DNA from 3 places in the Paenibacillus sp. Marseille-Q7038 genome. Region 1 is predicted to be linked to each of the others. Evidence: riboswitches for the same ligand, from Rfam matches in the RefSeq annotation. Region 1 holds a riboswitch; each other region holds the start of a gene.
What was found. Region 1 has a riboswitch for thiamine pyrophosphate ahead of thiC (phosphomethylpyrimidine synthase ThiC). Riboswitches for the same ligand answer to the same signal wherever they lie in the genome.

Region 1 (2,200 bases):
CTTATCTAAATGAGATTGATTCTCAATAATTTTCTTTACTTTAAGGATGAGTTCTCATATAATTTATGTAACCAGGTTTCACGTGATGAAACATGAAAGGAGCATGGATCCCATGGAAGATCAGGATCGCAAATCAACAGTTCGAGCGGTCGAACGGGCACTCGATATTCTGCTCACTTTTACAGGTCAGACGGACCTTGGGCTAACCGAAATATCCAGTAAGATTGGATTACATAAAAGTACGGTGCATCGACTGTTGTCGACTCTGGAGGAGAGAGGGTTTGTTATCCGTAATCCTGCTACCGAGAAATATCGGCTGGGGATTCGGATATGGGAACTCGCTGCGCATATGTCGCAGAGTGATGATCCCGCCGTGCTGTTGCTTCCTGCAATGGAGCAGTTGCGCGATAATCTAGGAGAGACCGTTAGTTTATATTTAAGAGATGGCAGCGAACGTATTCGTGTTCAAGCTGTGCAGAGCAACCAGGCGATTCGCCGAGTCGCTCCTGTAGGAGTCAGACTTCCTTTGTCTGTAGGAGCCTCGAGCAAAGTACTTGTCGCTTTTGCTCCAATGGAAGAGCAGGAACAATTAATCAGGGAGTTTGATCCTCAGATTCCTTTTGACAAAGAAACCTATTTAGCGCAGCTCCAAGAGATTAAAGCTTTGGGTTTTGCTACAAGTTATGAAGAAAGAGAGCCGGGAGCAGCTGCCGTTTCTGCCCCGATCTTTGACCGTAAAGGGAATGTGGCAGCGGCTTTATCCGTCTCGGGACCTGTCAGCAGATTATCTCAGGAAACACTGCATGAATATGGACCTGTGCTTGTTAAAGCAGCAGCTCAGATGGGGCTTATGTTGAGATAATAGCAGGGCTCAAGAGTGCTCATGCTGGAATTTGTAAATAATAGGTTGTATTTCTTATTTTTATGAGATAACCTAATAGAGACCGTTCTTTAAAAGAGCGGCAGTGATCTATCATTACAACGTAATATCAACTTACTAGGGGAGCCCGAAAGGCCGGGCTGAGATGGTGTCGCAAGATACCGGACTCTTTGCACCTGATCTGGATCATACCAGCGTAGGGAAGTAATTGGCGATAACATTAGGAGCTTATTCGATTCCATCCAAATATAGGTAGCTTATTTGATTTCAGGTGCCGTGTGATAACACTGCCCCGAAGTTCGCCTGTGTAAATATGGAGAGAGTAGGAACAAACTATTGTATAGAAGCCGATTCCCCTAGGGAATCGGCTTTTTTTATTGTCGTACACTTCTTTTGCAGCAAAGGTTCATGTGATTCTTTGACAGGGGCGGTAAGCCACTTTGAAGGAGGATGAAAACGATGAAATTGCAGCAACAAGCCAGTACCGAGCGTAGTAAAGCTGAGGATGTTACAGAAGGAATGGGGAGTGAATCGATGTACATTCCTTTTCCTGCAAGCCGTAAAGTGTACAAGAAAGGATCTCGGCCTGATCTTGCTGTTCCGGAACGCGAGATAGAGCTGAGTCCCACACATACCCCGCAAGGGGTAGAGATCAATGAACCTTTTCGTGTCTATGATACGAGTGGACCGATGGGGGATGCCGATTATGAAGCTGATATTACGAAAGGACTTCCTGCATTTCGGCATGAGTGGATTAGGGAGCGCGGGGATGTTGAGTATTATGAAGGACGGACCGTGAAACCGGAGGACAATGGACTACGGTCGGAACGAAGTGTTCTGCAAGAAGCTGAAGTTTTTCCAGGAGAATCTAGAAGGCCGCTTCGAGCAAAATTGGGGCAGAATGTGACGCAGCTGCATTATGCCCGCCAGGGAATCGTTACTCCGGAGATGGAGTTTGCTGCCATTCGTGAAGGGCTGGAACCTGAATTTGTGCGCGAAGAAATTGCCAGTGGACGAGCGATTCTACCGTCCAATATTAATCATCCGGAAACTGAGCCGATGATGATCGGAAGAAATTTTCTCGTGAAAATCAATGCAAACATTGGTAACTCCGCTGTTTCTTCCTCTATTCAGGAAGAGGTAGAGAAAATGACGTGGGCGGTACGCTGGGGCGCCGACACTGTGATGGATTTATCAACCGGCCGTAACATTCATACCACGCGGGAGTGGATTATCCGTAACTCCCCTGTTCCTATTGGAACCGTGCCTTTATATCAGGCGCTCGAAAAGGTGAATGGAGAAGCAGATCAGCTAAGCTGG
Region 2 (2,200 bases), 1.1 Mb from region 1:
ACCTATCTTCCATAAAAGGTACGACAAAGCCATTATCGTTGATGGCTACGTTGACTTCACTGTGTAGCTTTAGATCATCAATTAATGGTCCCATAAGCTGCTGGCTGCGCTGCGCCCATCTCCTAATTTCCTCTGATGAAAAATGTTCAAGCCCTGCTGCAAGCATCCCCGCTGCATGACCAGAAGCTCCATTCGCCTGATGAGCACCTTCAAGCTGTATTACGTCCATTCCGTCACATGACAAGTAATAAGCTATAGCGGATCCGATGACACCGCCTCCAATAACAAGCACTTCCGCATTCCGTTTGTTTTCCTGATCTAATCTGTTTAAAGTCAATTATCTTCCCCTCCATCCCTTGCCCGCTATTTGATATCCCCATACTTATCTAATTCTTTTCTATACCTATAGACAGCTTCCAGCGGATCTTCCGACTGTAATACTCCTGAAATTACGGCAATCCCACTTGCCCCCGCCCACATCAGTTCTTCAACCCGCGAAGGTGTAATTCCACCAATGGCGATCACAGGCAGGTTAATCACTTCACAAATCTCCTGAAGGGAAGCAAGTGTTCTGGGGGGCAGCCCTGGTTTACTATGAGAAGGGTACATATGTCCGTAAAAAACATAATCTGCTCCCTTTTTTTCAGCAATCTTCGCTTCTTCCAGTGAATGGACAGAGACACCAAGTCTTATAGCTCGTTTCGTTGATGCCTTAGGCTTCACTTCTTTTCTCACTTCTTTTCTGTGCAATGAAGTTTTCAAAGCGTGGCTTATTTCTTGCACTCCCACATGGAGAGCTCCTGTTTTGTAGGCAAGCGCAAGCTCTTGGTGACGGTTTAGGGTCAACTTATTCATAGGAATCTTTAGCTCTACCACATGTTGTACGATCTTCTCCATTTCTTCGTAACTACTTTCCTTCTTCCGAAGATGAAATGAAGTGATATACGGCCAAATCTCCACAAAATGGTTTAGTTCTACTAAATCATGACTCATCTGCTGAGAAGAAATCACATGAAATTCAATAGATTTTGTTGACAATTCTCTTTCTCCTCCATCCTGATGTGCCGAGAGTATGATTTAAAATGAACGCAAAAAAACCACTCCTCGTAAGGAGTGGTTTGGTTAGGCGGAATTGAAAATGAGCATTCGCTAAAGTGATATAAAGCAACAAGGAAGGATTTTCTCTCCCTCTTAGCATCAACTTAGCCATATACTGTATTCAATACGTCAAAACTCATACTAGCACAAGCTGCTAGCCCACTTCCCTACGCTGGTTCTAACCAGATCAGGTTCAAAGGGTCTGGAAATATATCCATCTCAGCCGACAAGCGGCCCCCCTAGTGATTCGTCGATATAAAGTTACGTTCAGATGCTCATTCTATCACAAATGAGAAAATTTGTAAAAGAGAGACTCATTAGCATATGACTACGCTTCTTGAGACCATTCCTCCACATTCCAAGTCTTAGTTACCCAATCTTCGTAGAAATCAGGTTCGTGAGATACAAGAATCACAGTACCTTTAAATTCTTTTAGCGCGCGTTTCAACTCTTCTTTAGCCACAACGTCTAAGTGATTCGTAGGCTCATCAAATAGAATCCAGTTCGTTTCGCGCATCATTAATTTACATAGCCGTACTTTAGCCTGTTCTCCACCGCTCAGCATATTTAGAGGTCTTGTGATGTGTTCATTTTTAAGACCGCAGCGAGCAAGATGTGCCCGTACTTCATGCTGATTCAGATGAGAGAACTCATTCCATACATCATCGATTGGTGTGATTTTCTCAGGACGAACTTCCTGTTCGAAATAAGAAGGGAACAAAAAGTCACCAAGGTACGTTTTACCGCTATATGCCGGAATTTTACCAAGAATTGTCTTAAGCAACGTTGATTTACCTACACCATTACAGCCGACAATAGCAATTTTTTCCCCACGCTCAATCGTCATCGTCATCTTCGGAAGGAGTGGGCGGTCATAACCAATTTCAAAATCGATTCCTTCAAATACCGTTTTACCACTGGCTCTAGCTTCTTTAAATCCGAATATAGGCTTCGCAGCTTCTTCTGGGCGATCAATTCGTTCTAGACGATCTAGTTGTTTCTCACGGCTCTTCGCTCGGCCTGACGTTGAATATCTCGCTTTATTACGCTGAATAAAGTCTTCCTGCTTCTTGATAAACTCCTGTTGTTTCTCATAAGCATC
Region 3 (2,200 bases), 220 kb from region 1:
GATGAATATATAAGCAAGCCATTAAGTATGAATTCAATATCTGAGGTTATCGAGAAGTTCAGAACCCTACGACTGACGTAAGGTCCCCTGGTGGTATTTCATCTTCTGAATCTATAATTCTGATTCGAAATACAGGGGGGCTTTAACATGTCAGGCAGTTTCTTCTGCATGCATCCGTCAGAAGGCTCGTGGAACCCGTACTTCTATGCCTACTACTATAAGCAATGGAAAGACTATGAGATGGCCTACCACGAACATCGCTGGACTGAGATTATGTATGTGATTCAAGGAGGATGTACCATTGATGTGAAGTGCAAGGATGGACATCGTGAATTGATCATGCTGCGTAAAGGCGAGTTTATTATTTTGGACGCAGATGTCTCGCATAGACTCATCGTAGAGCCGGAAGTTGCCTGCCGGATGCTAAATGTGGAGTTTGGTTTTGAAGAAGGAGACACTTCATTTGATTCGTCAGTGAAATCGTTATTGGCAGAAGAAAAGGCCTTATCCGATTTTGTGAAATCTCCTTTTGAGTACATGGTCCTCTCCGATCCGGAAGAGGTATATTATGTGCTCAAAAGTCTGGTGTTGGAGCTGGACCGGCAACCGGTAGGACAGAAAAATACGATGACGGATCTGTTGTTTTTACAACTGTTTGTACGTATTGCAAGGCTCCGCGAAGAAGTGGTAATGACAAGAGAACCGAGTGCAGAAGGTTATGTCAAACGATGTATTCTCTACATGCATCAGAATTATGATCGCAATATTCAAATTAAGGATTTAGCGGCGGAAGTCCGTCTTCATCCGGGATATCTACAGCGAATATTTAAGATAAGCACATCCCAGACGCTGACAGAATATCTGACTGGGATTCGGATGGAAAAAGCCAAAATGCTGCTTCAGCAGACAGACATACCTATATACGAACTATGTGACTATGTAGGGGTCAGCAGCAGTCAGTATTTTCATACTCTGTTTAAAAAACATACCGGACTCACTCCTAGTACCTACAGAGAACAGACGGAGCGCAGATCTTGGTGACTTTGTAGAAGTAATTGCCAATTAAGCATATTTCATGTACATTGTAACTAACTTAAAAAGCACGAACGGGAGCTTGATGAAGTCAGGCTGAGAGAGCGGCCTTATGCCGCTGACCGTAGATCTGATCTGGGTAATGCCAGCGTAGAGAACGAATATCGCGAATCGTATGTAGGAACAAATGTGATGCATGAATGCAGAAGCAGCCAGCTGAACGAAATGATGTGAGGTAACTCTCCAAGCCATTGCTGCCGACCAAGTGTACCCTTTGTTTTTTAGATGCGAATACAGATGCGTCCTTACCTGGCCTGCCCGAATTGGGGAGGCTTTTTTTGATATTCTAAGGAGGAATTGTACATGTTGCAGACAAAAGGCCGTAGTTCAGAGTCAGGGCGCAAAGGACTTACATTAACCGATATTCTAGTTACGATTGTGCTTGCTGTTGTATTTGGGATCATTTATAAAATATGGGGACCTACTTATGATCTAGTCAAACCGTTTGGACTCCATGCGGAACAAATGATTTACGGCATGTGGTTTATGGCAGGGACCTTTGCTTTTCTCGTCATTCGTAAACCAGGTGTTGCCCTTCTAGCAGAGATTGCGGCATCGACCGTAAGTGCATTTTTAGGAAGTGAGTGGGGGATCTCTACGCTGATCTATGGCGCGGTACAAGGACTCGGAGCTGAACTTATTTTTGCGCTGTTTTTCTATCGAAAAGTAAATGTATGGATTACGTCACTTGCTGCTATCGGATCAGCGGCCGGCTCCCTAATCCTTGATTTTGGATATGGTTATATCGATTCATTGCAAACGTGGAGTTATGCGTTGCTTATTGGGCTAAGATTAGCCGGAAGTATTTTGTTAGCTGGTATTGTTGCTTATTCACTGTATAAAGCTTTGGAAATAACGGGGGTAACGAAATCTTTAAGAAAAACGACGAAAGAAGATATGGAGGCACTGCACTAATGTGTCCTTCTATAACAGGTCCGATGGAGGACAAAGCTTTGCAGACACAGGAGAAAGCATACGTTACTCAGCAGTCAGTAGCAGTAGCTATTGACGATCTGCGTCTGAAGTTTCCCGGAGAATCTCAGATTTGGTTCAACAAATTATCTTTAACTATAAATCAAGGGGAGAAAGTGTTACTGCTTGGTGCTAG

Region 2: another riboswitch for thiamine pyrophosphate. It lies ahead of ACWPWY_RS10780 (thiamine phosphate synthase); the one in region 1 lies ahead of thiC (phosphomethylpyrimidine synthase ThiC).
Region 3: another riboswitch for thiamine pyrophosphate. It lies ahead of ACWPWY_RS15135 (ECF transporter S component); the one in region 1 lies ahead of thiC (phosphomethylpyrimidine synthase ThiC).

The regions. Positions count from the first base shown of each region.
Region 1 is NZ_CBCOOM010000001.1:3,401,868-3,404,067, reverse strand. It holds gene ACWPWY_RS16150 (IclR family transcriptional regulator) at 113-862, shown strand; TPP riboswitch at 990-1,100, shown strand; gene thiC (phosphomethylpyrimidine synthase ThiC) at 1,400-2,200, shown strand, end outside.
Region 2 is NZ_CBCOOM010000001.1:2,279,790-2,281,989, forward strand. It holds gene thiO (glycine oxidase ThiO) at 1-337, opposite strand, end outside; gene ACWPWY_RS10780 (thiamine phosphate synthase) at 364-1,038, opposite strand; TPP riboswitch at 1,246-1,349, opposite strand; gene ACWPWY_RS10785 (ABC-F family ATP-binding cassette domain-containing protein) at 1,427-2,200, opposite strand, start outside.
Region 3 is NZ_CBCOOM010000001.1:3,179,127-3,181,326, reverse strand. It holds gene ACWPWY_RS15145 (PAS domain S-box protein) at 1-81, shown strand, start outside; gene ACWPWY_RS15140 (AraC family transcriptional regulator) at 148-1,041, shown strand; TPP riboswitch at 1,097-1,206, shown strand; gene ACWPWY_RS15135 (ECF transporter S component) at 1,396-2,007, shown strand; gene ACWPWY_RS15130 (ABC transporter ATP-binding protein) at 2,031-2,200, shown strand, end outside.